One region of the Streptosporangium sp. NPDC002607 genome, then DNA from elsewhere that is predicted to be linked to it. Evidence: riboswitches for the same ligand, from Rfam matches in the RefSeq annotation. Region 1 holds a riboswitch; the other holds the start of a gene.
The links. A riboswitch is a leader RNA that binds a small molecule or an ion and turns the genes downstream of it on or off. The one in region 1 is predicted to bind glycine.
Positions count from the first base shown of each region.

Region 2: linked by a shared signal. The riboswitch ahead of gcvT (glycine cleavage system aminomethyltransferase GcvT) and the one ahead of gcvP (aminomethyl-transferring glycine dehydrogenase) in region 1 are both predicted to bind glycine.

Region 1 covers NZ_JBSFWD010000037.1:30,654-39,580, forward strand. The annotation lists gene ACWD3H_RS32990 (mannose-1-phosphate guanyltransferase) at 1-90, shown strand, start outside; gene ACWD3H_RS32995 (FHA domain-containing protein) at 318-830, shown strand; gene ftsR (transcriptional regulator FtsR) at 857-1,507, shown strand; gene ACWD3H_RS33005 (bifunctional nuclease family protein) at 1,587-2,057, shown strand; gene ACWD3H_RS33010 (MerR family transcriptional regulator) at 2,202-2,822, shown strand; glycine riboswitch at 2,838-2,930, shown strand; gene gcvP (aminomethyl-transferring glycine dehydrogenase) at 3,113-5,968, shown strand; gene ACWD3H_RS33020 (tetratricopeptide repeat protein) at 6,084-6,866, shown strand; gene ACWD3H_RS33025 (hypothetical protein) at 6,984-7,304, opposite strand; gene ACWD3H_RS33030 (alpha/beta hydrolase family protein) at 7,408-8,049, shown strand; gene ACWD3H_RS33035 (DUF5999 family protein) at 8,067-8,258, opposite strand; gene ACWD3H_RS33040 (TetR/AcrR family transcriptional regulator C-terminal domain-containing protein) at 8,663-8,927, opposite strand, start outside.
Region 2 covers NZ_JBSFWD010000017.1:157,273-166,199, forward strand. The annotation lists gene ACWD3H_RS20955 (hypothetical protein) at 1-321, opposite strand, end outside; gene ACWD3H_RS20960 (L-serine ammonia-lyase) at 459-1,835, opposite strand; gene gcvH (glycine cleavage system protein GcvH) at 1,906-2,295, opposite strand; gene gcvT (glycine cleavage system aminomethyltransferase GcvT) at 2,292-3,383, opposite strand; glycine riboswitch at 3,424-3,508, opposite strand; glycine riboswitch at 3,511-3,609, opposite strand; gene ACWD3H_RS20975 (gamma-glutamyl-gamma-aminobutyrate hydrolase family protein) at 3,688-4,383, opposite strand; gene ACWD3H_RS20980 (3-oxoacyl-ACP reductase) at 4,523-5,287, opposite strand; gene ACWD3H_RS20985 (aldehyde dehydrogenase family protein) at 5,293-6,645, opposite strand; gene ACWD3H_RS20990 (glutamine synthetase family protein) at 6,642-8,009, opposite strand; gene ACWD3H_RS20995 (FadR/GntR family transcriptional regulator) at 8,074-8,793, shown strand; gene ACWD3H_RS21000 (hypothetical protein) at 8,833-8,927, shown strand, end outside.

The DNA of each region.
Region 1 (8,927 bases):
CACCTGTGGGCCGAGGGGTTCGACGTCGACTCCGCCCAGACCCTGATCGAGCGCTGGGCGCGGGTGGTGGAGGAGGCCGCCGGCGGTTGAGGCGGCCCGCGCGACAAATACCGCGCGGCGCCATGGACCAGGGGCAGCGTCCCCTGTAACTTTGTCACCGACCGTACCCGCGGTTCAGCGTCAACCTTGACCTTCGCGCCTCATCACTGTATGTTGCGGCATTCGCAGTCTGAGAAAACACTTGAGAAGCGAAGAAGCGAGGCGCGCATCACTGAGCACCGTTGCCGCGTCTTCGCGGTAGGAGGCCGAGCCGATCGATGCCGAGCGTCTACTGCACGCAGTGCGGTCATGCCAATCCTGAGGATGCCCGTTTCTGTTCACGATGCGGGTCGCCGCTTACCAGGTCCGACACCCCCGGAGACAGCACGTCGACGATCTCCCTCTCCGGGATCGAGGCCTACGAGGCGGAGACCGGTGAGACGCTTCTCGCCGAGCGGCAGGCCGTTGAGCAGTTGCCCGCCGGCACCGCGTTGCTGGTCGCGATGCGCGGCCCCAACGCCGGCAGTCGGTTCCTGCTCGACAGCGACCTCACCACCGTGGGCCGCCACCCCGAGAGCGACATCTTCCTCGACGACATCACGGTCTCGCGCCGTCACGTGGAGTTCTACCGGCGCGGCGGCGGTGTCTTCACGGTCCGCGACGTCGGTAGCCTGAACGGCACGTACGTCAATCGTGAGCGCATCGAGGAGGTCCCGCTGTACGGCGGGGACGAGGTGCAGATCGGTAAGTTCCGCCTCGTCTTCCTCACCCGCGGCGCCGCTGGAGGATGATGAGCTCGCAGGCCGCTCGTGCGCACATGAGCATCGGGGAGGTGCTCGCTCTCCTGCAGGGCGAGTTCCCCGACGTCAGCATCTCCAAGATTCGCTTCCTGGAGGGCGAGGGGCTGATCGAGCCGGAGCGCAGTCCCTCCGGCTATCGCAAGTTCACCTACGCCGACGTCGAGCGGCTCCGCTACATCCTCAGCGAGCAGCGTGATCGCTACCTGCCGCTGCGCGTGATCAAGGATCATCTGGAGGCGGCCGACCGCGAGGAGCGCCCGGCGGCCCGGCCGCGCGCCGTCCCCGACGACGCGCCCCCCGAGGTCCGCCTCACCCGCGAGGAGTTCCTCGCCGCCGCGGAGCTCGACGAGGAGACCCTCACCGAGCTGGAGGACTACGGTCTGCTGGCCGCCGTGGCCCGCTACTACGACGCCGAGGCACTGGTCGTGGCCCGCAGTGTGGGCGCCCTGGCCGCCTTCGGCCTGCGTGCCCGCCACCTGCGGGCGGTCAAGGCCGCCGCGGAACGCGAGGCGGGGCTGGTGGAACAGGCCGTCGCCCCGCTGCTGCGCCGTCGCGGCCCCGGCGCGATCGACCAGGCGGACGAGACGGCGAGGGAGATCTCCGGTCTCCTGCTGGAATTGCACGCCTCGTTGCTGCGTTCCGGAGTCCGTGGGGCACTGGGCCGGTGAGAGCCTGACCAGGCACTCGTACCCCCACGAGTGTTACGTTGAACAAACCGGTCGGAATCCAGCGAAGACGGAGCAGCCCGTGTTGCAGATGGAGGTCGTGGGCGTTCGAGTTGAAATGCCCTCCAACCAGCCGATCGTCCTGCTGAAAGAGACGCATGGGGAGCGTTACCTACCTATCTGGATCGGCATGACGGAAGCCACGGCGATCGCCATGGCCCAGGCCGAGGAACCACCACCCCGGCCACTTACCCATGACCTGTTCCGGGACGTGCTCGAAGGGCTCGGAGTCAGGTTGAACACTGTCAACATCGTCGCTTTACGCGACGGCATCTTCTTCGCGGATCTCGTGTTCTCCAACGGGGTCGAGGTGAGCGCGCGTCCTTCCGACTCGATCGCCTTGGCACTTCGCACCGGTGCACGTATCTTCGCGAGTGAGGATGTGGTACGGGAGGCAGGGGTGATCATCCCTGACGACCAGGAGGACGAGGTGGAGAAGTTCAGGGAGTTCCTTGACACGATCACGCCCGAGGACTTCGGCCGCGCGGGGTAGGAATTTCGGTGCATTTACGCTTCACGACGCGCCGGGTGGGGTCGTTGACTGGACTTGGCCCCAGTCCTACGGTGCAAGTGAAACCTGCGGTCGTGCGTAAACCCCCAGATCAGGCCGTGGGATGAGAGAAAGCCGGAGGTCCGCGTGGCGGTCAGCAGCGGCGAGGGTAGAAACGCCGACCAGGATGACCCGGAACGGCGCCAGTCGGCACGTCAGCGCGCGGGTGAAGAGGGTCTGCTGTTCGACGGGCAACCGGTGAAAGTGCCCGCCGACATCGGCTACAGGGGGCCGACGGCCTGTTCGGCGGCAGGAATCACCTACCGGCAACTCGACTACTGGGCGCGCACCGGCCTGGTCGAGCCCACCGTGAGAGCCGCCCACGGCTCCGGCTCCCAGCGGCTGTACGGCTTCCGTGACATTCTGGTCCTCAAGGTTGTCAAGCGCCTTCTCGACACCGGTGTCTCCCTCCAGCAGATCCGCATCGCCGTGCAGCACCTGCGGGAGCGGGGTGTCAACGACCTGGCCCAGATCACTCTGATGAGCGACGGGGTGAGCGTCTACGAGTGCACCTCGCCGGACGAGGTCATCGACCTGCTTCAGGGGGGCCAGGGAGTCTTCGGTATCGCGCTGGGACGGGTGTGGCAGGAGGTGGAGGGCTCTCTCGCGGATCTTCCCGGCGAACGCGCGGAGTCGGGCGGGGGCCCTTTAGGCGATCATCAGGCCGATGAGTTGGCCCGTCGTCGCAGAGCACGACGAACCGGGTAAACTCGGACTCGCCATTGACCCTGTGCGGGAGAGACCCCGACCGCGATCGGGGCGCCGAAGGAGCAACCTCCCCGGAATCTCTCAGGCACCCTGTACCGCACGGACGAGGCAACTCTGGAAAGCAGACGTGCCCGCCAGGTGCGTCTCACCGACGGTGCAAGCCTCCCGGCAAGGGCAGGTGAAGCTCTCAGGTAGCGACCACGTCGTGATGACAGTCGTGATGACAGAGGGGGAGAACCGGCATATGCCCGCGCCCAGCACCGGTCTCCACCCCGCCCGAGAGGCTTCTCATGACCGATCTGTCATCGCTCAGCGAACTCGCCCCTCCGCCGTTCGCGACCCGTCACATCGGGCCCGACGACGCCGACCAGACCCGCATGCTGGAGGCGGTCGGATTCGCCTCCGTCGCCGACCTGGTCGCGGTGGCCGTGCCCGAGGCGATCCGCTCCTTCGCCCGGCTGGGTCTGCCCCCGGCGGCAGGGGAGTCCGAGGCCCTCGCCGAGCTGCGGGTCCTCGCCGGGCGTAACACCGTGCTCACCTCGATGATCGGCCTGGGCTACCACGACACGATCACCCCGGGTGTCATCCGCCGCAACCTCCTGGAGAACCCGGGCTGGTACACCGCGTACACGCCCTACCAGCCGGAGATCTCCCAGGGCCGGCTGGAGGCCCTGATCAACTTCCAGACCGTCGTCTCCGACCTGACCGCCCTCGACGTCGCGGGGGCCTCCCTGCTGGACGAGGCCACCGCCGCGGCCGAGGCGATGACCCTGGCCCGCCGCGCGGGCCGCACCTCGTCGAAGGTGTTCGTGGTCGACGCCGACGTGCTGCCGCAGACCAAGGCGGTGTTGCGCACCCGTGCCGAGCCGCTCGGCATCGAGCTGGTCGAGAGCGACTTCACCGGAGGGCTCCCCGACTGCTTCGGCGTGCTCGTGCAGTACCCCGGCGCCAGCGGCAGGATTCGCGACTTCCGCGCCATCGCCGACGCCGCCCACGCGTGCGGTGCCCAGGTGGTCGCCGCCGCCGACCTGCTCGCCCTCACCCTCCTGGCCGCGCCGGGCGAGCTCGGCGCCGACATCGCGGTCGGCTCCTCGCAGCGCTTCGGCGTCCCCCTCGGCTTCGGCGGTCCGCACGCCGCCTACATGGCGGTCCGTGACGGCCTCCAGCGCCAGCTGCCCGGCCGCCTGGTCGGCGTCTCCCAGGATGTCGAGGGACGTCCCGCCTACCGGCTCGCGCTCCAGACCCGCGAGCAGCACATCCGCCGGGAGAAGGCCACCAGCAACATCTGCACCGCGCAGGTGCTGCTCGCCGTGATCGCCGGCATGTACGCCGTCTACCACGGCCCCGAGGGCCTGCGCAGGATCGGCCGCCGCATCCACCGGCACGCCGCCGTGCTCGCCGAGGGGCTGCGCCAGGGCGGCGTCGAGGTGGTCCACGACACCTTCTTCGACACCGTGCTCGCCCGCGTGCCCGGACGTGCCGCCGGAGTCGTCGCCGCGGCCCGGGAGAACGGCGTCAACCTGCGCCTGGTCGACGCCGACCACGTGGGCGTCACCTGCGACGAGAGGACCGAGGTTCTCCATCTGGAGCAGGTCCTGGCCGCCTTCGAGGTCAGCGGCACCGTGCTGGCCGACCTGGACGCCGCCGCGCACGACGCGCTGCCCGGCGCGCTGGCGCGGGTCGGCGACTACCTCACCCACCCGGTCTTCCACAGCCACCGCTCCGAGACGGCCATGCTGCGCTACCTGCGCAGGCTCCAGGACAAGGACGTCGCGCTGGACCGGTCGATGATCCCGCTGGGCTCCTGCACCATGAAGCTCAACGCGACCACCGAGATGGAGCCGATCACCTGGCCGGAGTTCGCCGGGCTGCACCCGTACGCGCCGGAGGACCAGGCGGCGGGCTACGCCGAACTGATCGGGGAGCTGGAGCGCTGGCTGGCCGAGGTCACCGGTTATGACGCCGTGTCGATCCAGCCGAACGCCGGCTCCCAGGGCGAGTTCGCCGGTCTCCTGGCGATCCGCGCCTACCACACGGCGCGTGGCGAGTCGGATCGTGACGTCTGCCTGATCCCCTCGTCCGCGCACGGTACGAACGCCGCCAGCGCCGTGATGGCCGGCATGCGCGTCGCCGTGGTCGCCTGCGACGACAACGGCAACGTGGACCTCGACGACCTCGTCGCGAAGATCGAAAAGCACCGCGACCGGCTTGCCGCGATCATGGTGACCTACCCGTCCACGCACGGCGTGTACGAGGAGACGATCGTCGATGTCTGCGAGCTGGTGCACGAGGCCGGCGGGCAGGTCTACGTCGACGGCGCCAACCTCAACGCGCTGGTCGGCCTGGCCAGGCCGGGCGAGTTCGGGGCGGACGTCTCCCACCTCAACCTGCACAAGACCTTCTGCATCCCGCACGGCGGCGGCGGCCCCGGTGTCGGCCCGGTCGCGGTCCGCGCCCACCTGGCCGACTACCTGCCCGGTCACCCGCTGCGCGGCGGCTCGGCGGTCGGCCCGGTCTCGGCCGCCCCGTACGGCTCCGCGGGCATCCTGCCCATCTCCTGGGCCTACATCCGGATGATGGGTGCCGACGGGCTGAAGGCGGCCACCGAGCAGGCCATCCTGTCGGCCAACTACCTGGCCCGCAGGCTCGGCCCCCACTACCCGGTTCTCTACACCGGCCGCGGCGGCCTCGTCGCCCACGAGTGCATCATCGATCTGCGCCAGATCACCAAGGAGACCGGGGTGACGGTCGACGACGTGGCCAAGCGCCTCGTCGACTACGGTTTCCACGCGCCGACCATGTCCTTCCCGGTGGCCGGCACGCTGATGATCGAGCCGACCGAGAGCGAGGACCTGGCCGAGCTCGACCGGTTCTGCGAGGCGATGATCGCGATTCGCGGTGAGATCGAGAAGGTCGCCTCCGGCGCCTACGACAGGGTCGACAACCCGCTGCGCAACGCCCCGCACACGGCCGGCAGCCTCGTCGCCGACGAGTGGGAGCACCCCTACACCCGCACCGAGGCGGCCTACCCGCTGCCCTCGCTGCGCGAGGGCAAGTACTGGTCGCCGGTCCGCCGCATCGACCAGGCCTACGGCGACCGCAACCTGGTGTGCTCCTGCCCTCCCCTGGAGGCGTACGAAGACTGATCCGCACCGCGGCCCGCGTCTCGCGAGAACCACGTATCCGTAGGGAATGCGGGAGGACGGACGGCGCCCCGAGTCGTTAGGCTCGGGGCGTCTCCGTATCCGGGAAGGACCCTGCATGCCTGAGGTGGACACCCGTCCCTTGGACACCGCGCGAAGACTGGCCGAGTCCGGCGACCTCGACGGCGCCGCCGTGATCTTCGCGGAGCTGGCCGCCGACCCCGACGAGCCCGATCGGGCACAGGCGGCGGTGGGCCTCGCCGTGGTGCTCCAGGAGCGCGGAGACGTGCCGGGCTCTCGCGCGGCCGCGCGCACCGCACTGGCGACAGGGCACCCGGAGTTCGCCGCCCAGGCCGCCTGCCTGCTCGCGGGGAGCTTCGAAAGGGAGGGGATGGCCGACCAGGCCCGCGCCGCCTGGCAGGCCGCGCTGGGCGTCGGCCATCCCGCCTACGTCCCGTCGGCGCACATGGCCCTCGCCAGGCTCGCCACGGACGCGGAGGAGGCCGAACGGTCGCTGCGTGACGCGCTGGCCACCGGCGACCCGGAGGTCGCCCCTCGGGCCGCTCAGCGGCTGGCGGAGGCGCTCATCGAGGAGGGGGAGCCGGGAGAGGCCGCCCAGGTGCTGCTGGAGGCGCTCTCGGTGCCGGACGCGGCCGAGGTGCCGAGGCTGCGGGTGATGCTCGGCATCGCCCACCTGGAGCTGGCCTGCGCCGAGTTCTCCGGTGCGATCGAGGAGGGCGGCGACGTCGAGACCGGCGCGCTGGCCATCGAGCTCCTGGCCCGCACGCTCCCGCTCAGAGGACGCGGCGAGGACGCCGAACGCGTTTGGCGCTACGGCCTCGACAGCGCCGACGCCGACCTCGCCGGTGAGGTCCGCCTCCGCCGGGGCCGCGACGTCTGAACCCCTGGGACGTCCGTGCCAGGGCTTCGGGGGCGGTGTCCGGTGTGACCGGAGCGCACCCGGCGGGACGCCGGTCGCTCTGGGAACCCGCGCCGCTCCTTCCGGGGCCCGGAACGGTCAGTCGCGCTCCCGCCGGCGGCTCAGGGCGTGGGCGACGTTGATCGCGATGATGCCGCCCCAGGCCAGCAGCAACCCGGCGCTGCCCGCCTCGGACGCCGCGATGGCGGTCAGCGGGATGCCCATGCCCATCGAGGCGAGCGCGATCGGGATCGAGGAGTTCCCGGCCTTGCGCGGCGGTGTCCCGCCTACCCCGGCGGCGTGCATCTCGGCCCGCACCCGCTGGGTGATGGTCACGTCCAGGCGCGACACGAACGACTCGATGAGGGCGGTCTCATACTCCGGCCCGAGATCACGGCGGGCCTCGAGAGTGGCCCGCATGTCCTGGCGGATATCTTGGTAGTCCTGCACCCTTCGATTGTTCTCCTTCACCGGCCGTCAGGCATCAGTCGTTAGGACGAGATCCGTGTCCGTCTCCGAGCCCATGTCCCGCCCGGGTACCGTCCCGCCCCTGGAGATCGCGACTCCGCACGGCCCGGCCCTGGTGGAGATCGACGAGGTGGCCTCCCCGCGCTTCCTGCTGGTGCTCACCCACGGCTCGGCCGGGGGAGTGGACGCCCCCGACCTGCTGGCGGTGCGGGACGCCGTGACGGCGGCCGGCGGGACCGTCGCGCGGGTGCTCCAGCCGTTCCGGATGCGCGGTGCCCGCGCGCCGGGCTCGGCGGCCAGACAGGACGAGGCGTGGGAGACGCTGGTGGCCGTCCTGCGCGAGCGCTACCCGGGGCTGCCACTCGCGCAGGGCGGGAGGAGCAACGGGGCCAGGGTCGCCTGCCGTACGGCCCGGCGGGTCGAGGCCCGCGTGGTCGTCGCGCTGGCCTTCCCGCTGCACCCGCCGGGCAAACCGGAGCGGTCACGCGCCGGGGAGCTGCGCGCGGCGGGTGTGGATGTGCTGGTGGTGAACGGAGACCGCGATCCGTTCGGCGTGCCCGAAGCGGCGGATGCCGCGCGCCTGGTCGTGCTGCCGGGACAGGGCCACGACCTCGGGAAGGACCCCGCCAGGGTGGGCGAGGTGGTCGCCGAATGGCTCGACGCGAGGATGCGGCCGGGCCCGTGTGAGCCCGTGTGAGTTCGGCGTGAGTGCCGTCAGGCGACGCCGGCCAGTGGCCGGTGTGGCTCGATGACGGCGCCGTCGGGGAGGAGCTCGCCGGTGTCTTCGAACAGCACCACACCGTTGCAGAGCAGGCTCCAGCCCTGCTCGGGGTGGGCCGCCATGGTGCGGGCGGCTTCGCGGTCCAGCGCCTCAGCGGGCGGACAGGACGGCTCGTGCGGGCACATCGGCGTGCCTCCGGATCTCTCGTGTCGGCTCGCCCGGGTCACGCCGGGACGGGATGGGCATCGGACATCCGGCGGGCACCGTCACCGATGGGTCTCCGTTCCCACGCATGACGGGGGACGAGCATCTGAATGTTGACATATGGCCATGCGAGCCCTGATAGAGCGAGGCTCGCACATCAAGCAGATCAAGTGTGCGATCGATCGCACCTCGGCGACATAGCCCGTTAGGACTGTTTACGAACTGCTAGAGGGCCAGTCCGTCAGGGCTTTATCAGGGGATGTGACCTATAACACAGCATGCCTCATATAAGGATATTCGGCCAAGCGCGACACGCCGCGAGTCAGGTAAACGATCGGTTACAACTTCCTGACGTGCGTCGATGTGGGCCTCCGCGTCCTACTGGTTACCGCGCGCCCAGGCCGGCCAGGAGTGCGTCCAGCCCGTACTCGAAATCGGCGTCCGCCCCGGGGCTGCCGCCTCCCCGCGAAGGGGGGCGCCAGGGCTCGTTCTCGTCGCCGGAGGGCTCGGCCCAGCCCGACTGCTGCACCTCCACCGCCACCGCGCCGAAGACGTAGGCCCTCAGCGCCCGCACCGCTCCGGCCGCGTCGGTCAGCCCCGCGTCGGCCAGCTGGTCGGTCTGCTCCCTGATCGCGATCGCGGCCCGGCCC
Region 2 (8,927 bases), on a different contig from region 1:
CAGCAGCAGGTAGACGCAGAGCGCCACGGCCAGCCCGAGCAGGTGCTGGACGACGACCACGGCCTGGACGCTGGCCAGCGGCTTGAGGATCCACAGGAACAGCGAGTAGCCCCCGGGACGGGGTTCCAGGGGGCGAGGGTCGAGCCCGGCGTTCAGGTAGACGAAGGAGTCGGCCCAGAACCACAGGGCGGGCCGGTAGCCGAGCACGGCCAGGGCGCGCAGGCAGCCGCCGGCCAGCAGGGCGGCGATGAAGAGCCAGTGTGCCCCGAAGAAACGGAGCACCCGCGAGGCACGGTTCGCCGGGTGCGTTCCCGTTACCACCACGACCTCCCGAGTCCCGCGGACATGGCCACCCAGCATAGGCGCGGGACGGGAGGGGCCCATACGTGATGCGAAATTTGGCGGCGATCGAGTTCTATGCGGCGTTCCTCATCTGAAGCGTGGATCTGGGGAAGCGTTCAGCACTCGATGACGTTCACCGCGAGCCCGCCGCGGCTGGTCTCCTTGTACTTGTCGAGCATGTCGCGGCCGGTGTCGCGCATCGTCTTGATGGCCTTGTCCAGCGAGACGAAGTGGCGGCCGTCGCCGCGCAGCGCGATCCTGGCCGCGGCGATGGCCTTGATCGAGGCGACGGCGTTGCGCTCGATGCACGGGATCTGCACCAGGCCGCCGATCGGGTCGCAGGTCAGCCCCAGGTTGTGCTCGATACCGATCTCGGCGGCGTTCTCGACCTGCTCGGGGGTGCCGCCCATCACCTCGGTGAGCCCGGCGGCGGCCATCGAGCAGGCGGAGCCGACCTCCCCCTGGCAGCCCACCTCGGCCCCGGAGATGGAGGCGTTCTCCTTGAACAGCACGCCGATCGCCCCCGCGGTCAGCAGGAAGCGGATCACCCCCTCGTCATCGGATTCGCGGACGAAGCGGTCGTAGTAGGTGAGCACGGCGGGGATGATGCCCGCGGCGCCGTTGGTGGGCGCGGTGACGATCCGGCCGCCGGCGGCGTTCTCCTCGTTGACCGCGAGGGCGAACAGCGAGACCCAGTCCATCGTCTGCAGCGAGTCCTTCTCTCCCGGCTCGCTCCGCAGTTGCCGGTGGAGCTGGTGGGCGCGGCGGCGGACCTTCAGGCCGCCGGGCAGCACGCCCTCCTTGCCGATGCCCCGTCGCACGCACTCGCTCATGACCTGCCACAGGACGAGCAGCTGGGCGCGGATCTCGGCCTCGGTGCGGCCGAACGCCCGTTCGTTCTCCAGCATCAGCCCGGAGATCGACAGCCCGGTCTCCGCGCACTGGGCGAGCAGCTCCGCGGCCGTGGTGAAGGGGTGCGGCAGGACCGTGTCGTCGGGTTTGATCCGGTCGGCGCCGGTGGCGTTCTCGTCGACGACGAAGCCGCCGCCCACCGAGTAGTAGACCTTCTCGCGCAGCGTCTCGCCGGACTCCGACAGGGCGGTGAAGCGCATGCCGTTGGGGTGGTGGGGGAGCGAGATCTTGCGTTCGAAGACGAGGTCCTCGCCGATGACGAAGGGGATCTCGTGGGAGCCGTACAGGCGGACGGTGCCCGAGGCGCGCATGGCGGCCAGCCGCTCGTCGACCGTGTCGACGTCGACCAGCTCGGGTTTCTCGCCCGACAGGCCGAGCAGCACCGCCTTGTCGCTGCCGTGGCCCTTGCCGGTCAGCCCGAGCGAGCCGTACAGGATGGCGCTCACCCGCGCGGTCTTCTCCAGCAGCCCGTCCCGGTGCAGACCCCGGGCGAACTTGTGGGCGGCGGCCATCGGGCCGCCGGTGTGCGAGCTGGACGGGCCGATTCCGATCTTGAAGAGATCGAAGACACTGATCGTCATCTGAATCCTTCCAGCGTGGACGGTCACGCGCGCCCGGGGACGCGCGTGACCGTGACGCGAGGCGTCGAACTTATGACTCACCCGAGGTGAGCGCGGTGTACTCCTCCGGCGACAGCAGGTCGTCGGCGGAGCCCTCAAGACGTACCCGGAACAGCCAGCCGTCGCCGTAGGAGTCGCTGTTGACCAGCGAGGGGTCGTCCACGACCGCCTGGTTGACCTCCACGACCTCGCCGGTGACCGGTGCGAAGATGTCACTCACCGACTTGGTCGACTCGACCTCGCCGACGGCGTCACCGGTGGCGATCGACGCGCCTACCTCGGGTACCTGCACGTAGACCACGTCGCCCAGCGCCTCGGCGGCGTAGGCGGTGATGCCCACGGTGAGGGTCAGGCCGTCGTCGACGCCGCCGATCCACTCGTGTTCCTTGGTGTAGTGCAGGTCCTCGGGAATGCTGCTCATTTTTTCCTCCTGTAGAAAGGCAGTTCGACGACCTCGACCGGCTCGCGGCTGCCCCGGATGTCGACGGCCAGCCCCGACGACAGGCCGCTGTCCACGTAGGCCATGGCGATGGGCCTGCCCAGTGTCTGGGAGGGCGCCCCGCTGGTGACCTCCCCGGCGACCGTGCCGTCATCGGCGACCACCACCGGATACCCGTGCCGGGGCACCCTGCGGCCGCTCGCGACCAGGCCGACCAGACGACGGGCCGGCGGGACGTCCCTGAGCGGTTCGAGGGCGGCCCGGCCGACGAAGTCGCCCGGCTTGTCAAACCTCACCACACGGCCGAGCCCGGCGTCGAACGGAGTGAGGTCCGCGGAGAGTTCGTTGCCGTAGAGCGGCATGCCCGCCTCCAGCCGGAGGGTGTCGCGCGCGGACAGGCCGGCGGGGACCAGCCCGTGCGGTGCGCCCGCCTCGATGAGGGCGGTCCAGAGGGGTTCCGCCGCCGAGGCCGCGACGAACAGCTCGAAGCCGTCCTCGCCGGTGTATCCGGTGCGGGCGACGAGGACCTCGTGTCCGGCCACCACGGCGGGCAGGCCCGCGTAGTACCCGAGCCCGTCCAGGTCGGCGTCGGTGAGAGTGCTCAGGATCTCCACCGAGCGCGGCCCCTGGACGGCGACCAGCGCGTACTCCTCGGAGCGGTCCCGCACCGCGGCGTCGAAGTCCTTGGCGCGCTCGGTCAGCTCGGCGGCCACCCGGGGGTAGTTGGAGGCGTTGGCGACGACCATGAACTCTTCGGGGGCCAGCCGGTAGACGATCAGGTCGTCCAGCACGCCGCCCCCGGCGTCGACGATCATCGTGTAGCGGGCGCGGCCGGGCGCCAGCGCGGAGAGGTGGCCGACCAGCGCGTAGTCGAGGGCCTCGGCGGCCTGCGGGCCGGTCACGAAGATCTCACCCATGTGGGAGAGGTCGAACAGGCCGGCCGCCTGGCGGACCGCGTTGTGCTCGGCGGACTCGCTGCCGTAGCGGAGCGGCATCAGCCAGCCCGCGAAGTCGGTCAGCGTCGCGCCGAGGGACTCGTGCACGCCGCGCAGCGGCGTAGGTCGGGACATGTTCGCACCTCAGACAAGGGACAGATGAGATCATCCTCCCCCTCTGTCATTGGTGCCTGAGAGTTTCATCCGGGTTTTACCGGACTTTCACCTTCGGCGAGGTCGTGGGACCTGCTTTCCAGAGGCACCTACCCGCACGGTCCTTTGCCTTGAGAGGTTCGCGGGGAGGGCTTGCTCCTTCAGGGGTCCTGGCCTGGATGTCAGGACACTCTCCCGCGCGGGGTTCATCGGTGTCGCAGGCCAGCCTAACCGCCCGCACCGGCCGAGCGAAATCCCCGGGCGCGCACCGGCCTTCACGAATCACTCAGCAGCGGGCGTGCCGGACCAGCGCCTCGAACAGGGCCGACTCGTCGTCGGTCTCGGGATGCCACTGGACGGCGAGGGCGAACGGATGATCCTCCACCTCCACGGCCTCCACCGTGCCGTCCTCGGCGTGGGCGGTCACGGTCAGGCCCTCGGCGAGCAGGTCAACGGCCTGGTGGTGGTAGTGGGCCACGTCCACGGTCTCGGTCCCGAAGACCTTCGAGGTCAGGCTGCCGGGGGCGAGCCGCACCGGCATCCTGCCGTAGCTGCCGGGGGCCGGGGCGTGCCCCTGGTGGCCCACCACGTCGGGCAGGTGCTGGTGGAGGCCGCCGCCGAGGGCGACGTTCAGGATCTGCATGCCCCTGCAGATGCCGAGGAAGGGCAGGTCCCGCTCCAGCGTCGCCCGGACCAGTCCCAGTTCGGCGTCGTCGCGGAACGGCCGGACGTAGCCGGTCCGCTCATGCGGCTCCTGCCCGTACCGCTCCGGGCCGACGTCCCCGCCGCCGGCCAGGATCAGCCCGTCCAGGCGCTCCACGAGCGTCGCGGGGTCGCCCGCGGGCGGCAGGATCACCGGCTGCCCGCCCGCGCGGGCCACGTGGTCGACGTAGTCGTACGGCAGCAGCGCGGTGGTCGTCTCCCAGACGGTGAACCTCGCGGGCTCGACGTAGCAGGTGATGCCGATGACGGGACGGGACATGATCTCTTTCTCACGCGGACGCCGGGGACATGGGACATCCGCCCACGTCCTCGCACGTTATCGGGGCCAGGGTATGGCCTGGGCAAATCCCGCCACCGCCGGTCGCGAAGGTGGCGGGGGCGGAGATGGCGGGGAGCGGTCAGAGTGGCGTGACGTAGGCGCCCGAGATGCCGCCGTCCACCAGGAACTCCGCGCCGGTGACGAAGCTCGCGTCGTCCGAGGCGAGGAACGCCACCGCGGCGGCGATCTCGGTCGCCTCGGCGAAGCGGCCGATCGGGATGTGCACCAGGCGGCGCTGTGCCCGCTCGGGGTCCTTGGCGAACAGCTCCTGCAGCAGCGGGGTGTTGACCGGGCCGGGGCAGAGCGCGTTGACCCGGATGCCCTCGCGGGCGAACTGCACGCCCAGCTCGCGCGACATCGCCAGCACCCCGCCCTTGGAGGCGGTGTAGGAGATCTGGCTGGTCGCCGAGCCCATCACGGCCACGAACGACGCGGTGTTGATGATCGACCCCTTGCCCTGCCGCCGCATGTACGGGATGGCGTGCTTGCAGCACAGGTAGACGGAGGTGAGGTTGACCTCCTGGACCCGGCGCCAGGCGTCGATGCCGGTCTCCAGGATCGAGTCGTCCTCCGGCGGTGAGATGCCCGCGTTGTTGAACGCGATGTCCACGCTGCCGTAGCTGTCGAACGCGGTCTGGAACATCCGGACGACGTCGTCCTCGCTGGTCACGTCGGCCTTCACGAACAGGCCGCCGACCTCGGCCGCGGCCGCCGCGCCGGTCGTCTCGTCCAGGTCCACGCACACGACGCGGGCGCCCTCCTCGGCGAACCGGCGCGCGGTGGCCAGGCCGATCCCGCTACCGGCGCCGGTGATGACGGCCACCCGGTCCTGCAAACGCAGCATCGCTTCTACTCCTCGGAAATGAAGACGTTCTTGGTCTCGGTGAACGCGGACAGGGCGTCCGGTCCCAGCTCGCGGCCGAGGCCCGACTGCTTGAAACCGCCGAACGGGGTCCAGTAGCGGACGCTCGAATGTGAGTTGACGCTCAGGTTGCCCGCCTCGACGGCCCTGGCCACCCGGAGCGCCCGGCCGACGTCACGGGTCCAGATGGATCCGCTCAGGCCGTACGGGGTGTCGTTGGCGATCCGCACGGCGTCCGCCTCGTCGTCGAACGGCAGCACCGACACCACCGGTCCGAAGATCTCCTCGGTGAACGCCCGGTCGTCGGCCGAGGTCGGGGTCAGGACCGTCGCCGGGAACCAGAACCCCGGCCCCGACGGGCACGCGCCCCGCAGGTGGGGCGGCTCGGTGACGTAGGAGGCCACCCGCTCCCGGTGTTCGGCGCTGATCAGCGGGCCCATCTCGGTGCTCTCGTCGCGGGGGTCGCCGACCCTGACCTTCAGCACGGCCTCGCCGAACCGGGCCAGGAACTCGTCGTGCACCGAGCGCTCGACCAGGATCCGGGAGCGCGCGCAGCAGTCCTGGCCCGCGTTGTCGAAGACCGCGTACGGCGCGGTCGCCGCCGCCCGTTCCAGGTCGGCGTCGGCGAAGACCACGTTGGCGCTCTTGCCGCCCAGCTCCAGGGTGAGCCGCTTGACCTGCCCGGCGCAGACGGCGGCGATCTCCTTGCCCACCTCGGTGGAGCCGGTGAACACGATCTTCGCCACGTCCGGGTGCTCGACCAGCCGGGCGCCCGCGACCTCTCCGGCGCCGGGCAGGACCTGAAACACCCCCTCGGGCAGCCCGGCGGCCAGGGCCAGCTCGGCCACCCGCAGGGCGGTCAGCGGTGTCCACTCGGCGGGCTTGACGATCACGGTGTTGCCCGCGGCCAGCGCCGGGGCCGTCCCCCAGGTCATGATGACCATCGGGAAGTTCCACGGCACGATCACGCCGACGACGCCCAGCGGTTCCTTGAAGGTGACGTCGAGGCCGCCGGGCACCGGGATCTGCAGGCCGTGGTCACGCTCGGGCGCCCCGGCGTAGAAGTCGAGCACGTCGGCGACGTTGCCCGCCTCCCAGCGGGCGTTGCCGATCGTGTGCCCGGCGCCCGCGACCTCCAGCAGGGCCAGTTCCTCGGCGTGCTCGCGCACCAGCGAGGCGAACCGGCGCAGCAGCCGGGCCCGGTCGGAAGGGCCGACGCTCCGCCAGGTGGCGAAGGCCCTTCTCGCGCGCTCCACCGCCCTGTCGACCTCGGCGGCGTCCGCCATCTCGACCTCGGCGATCACCTCTTCTGTCGCCGGATTTATGATCTTCACCGTCACATCCGTTCGAATCCTCGGAACAGCTCCCAGTCGGTCACCGCCGCGTCGAAGGCGGCCAGCTCGGTCCGGGCGTTGTTCGCGTAGTGCGCCACGACGTCCTCGCCGAAGACGGAGGCCGCGAACGCGGAGCCCTCCCAGAGCTCCAGCGCGTCCCGCAGGGTGTGCGGGACGGTCTCCGCGCCCGAGGTGTAGGCGTTCCCCGTGACCGCCTCCTCAAGCGGCAGTTCGTTCTCGATGCCGTGCAGCCCGGCCGCGACCAGTGCCGAGACCGCCAGGTAGGGGTTGACGTCGCCGCCGGGCACCCGGTTCTCGATCCGCAGCGAGGGGCCGTGGCCGACCAGGCGCAGCGCGCACGTCCTGTTGTCCACGCCCCACTTGACGGCGGTGGGGGCGAAGCTGCCCGGCACGTACCGCTTGTAGGAGTTGACGTTCGGCGCGTACAGCAGGGTCAGCTCGCGCATGAGGGCGAGCTGACCGGCGATGAAGTGCTGTCCCGTCGCGGACAGTCCGTGCGCCTCGGAACCCGCCATGACCGGCTCTCCGGCGGTGTCCCTGAGCGAGATGTGGATGTGGCAGGAGTTGCCCTCGCGCTGGTTCGGTTTGGCCATGAAGGTGATCGACATGCCCTCCTGGGCGGCGATCTCCTTGGCGCCGTTCTTGTAGACGGCGTGGTCGTCGCAGCTGGACAGGGCCTCGCCGAAGCGGAAGGCGATCTCGTGCTGGCCGAGGTTGCACTCGCCCTTGGCCGACTCGACGTACATGCCCGCGCCCTCCATGCCGAGCCTGATCCTGCGCAGCAGCGGCTCGACCCTGGCGGTGCCGAGGAGGGAGTAGTCGACGTTGTAGAGGTTGGCGGGCGTCAGGTCACGGTAACCGCCGCGCCAGGCGTCCTCGTAGCTGTCGTTGAAGATCACGAACTCCAGCTCGGTCCCGACGAACGCCCCCCAGCCCCGCTCGGCCAGCCGGGCGAGTTGCCGGCGCAGGATCTGCCGCGGCGAGGCGGCCACGTCGGAGCCGTCCTCCCAGAGCAGGTCGGCCATCACCAGGGCCGTCCCCTCCTGCCACGGCACCCGGCGCAGGGTGGACACGTCGGGTTTCATGACGAAGTCGCCGTATCCCCGCTCCCAGGAGGACATCGCGTAGCCGTCGACCGTGTTCATGTCGACGTCGACCGCGAGCAGGTAGTTGCATCCCTCGGAGGCATGTCCCAGCACCTCCTGCAGGAAGTAACGTGCCGACAGGCGTTTCCCCTGCAGGCGGCCCTGCATGTCGACGATCGCCAGCAGCACGGTGTCGATCCGTCCTGCCCGCACCTCGTCGTGAAGCTCGCGGACGTCCACACGCCCTCCTCGCCGGAGTCTTATTGGGCTAGTGTCAGACCATTGACGTGTAGCGGGGGGAGCATTGTCAAGGGTCGGAGGAGATCAATTGGACGAGGTGTCGCGACTGGCGACCGTGCTGCGGCCGGTGCGCGCGGGTAACGCGTTCGAGGAGACCGTGGAGCGCCTGCTCCAGGTCATCAAGCTGGGGCTGGTAGCCGAGAAGCTGCCGCCCGAGCGGGAACTCGCCGCCCAGCTCGGGATCAGCAGGGTCACTCTGCGCGAGGCCATCCGCGCCCTGGCGGAGGCGGGCTACCTCACCGTGCGCCGTGGCAGGTACGGCGGCGCCTTTCTCACCTACACCCCGCCGCGCCCGCGCCGTGACGACCTGCGCAGGGCGGTCGCCGACATGGGCACCGACGACCTGGGCGACGCGCTCACCTTCAGGATGGCCGTGGAGTGCGGCGCCGCCCAGGTGCTCGCCACCACCACGCTCACCGAGGAGCGGCGCGACGCCCTGCGGGAGCGGCTGCGTGAGGTCAACTCGGCGGGGCCCGACGACTACCGCCGTCTCGACACGGCCTTCCACCTGGCCATCGCCGAGCTGACCGGCTCCCCGCTGCTCGCCGCGGCCTGCGCCGACGCCCGGCTGCGGGTCACCGACCTGCTCAACGCCATCCCGGTGCTCCGGCGCAACATCGAGCACGCCGCGATCCAGCACGAGGCGATCGTGACGGCGATCCTGGCCGGCGACCCCGAGGGCGCGCGCCGCGCCGTGGCCGAGCACCTTGAGGGCACCGCCGCGCTGCTACGGGGCTTCCTCGCATAGCCTGATAAAACGGTGGGGGATGTGTTCCGAGATCGGATCATGGAAACAGAACGGCTGCCGCTGTTCTGTTTCTTTGTCGCGCTGATCGTCGCCTTCGTGTTCACCAGGATCAACGTCCGGCTCATCCGGGCCAA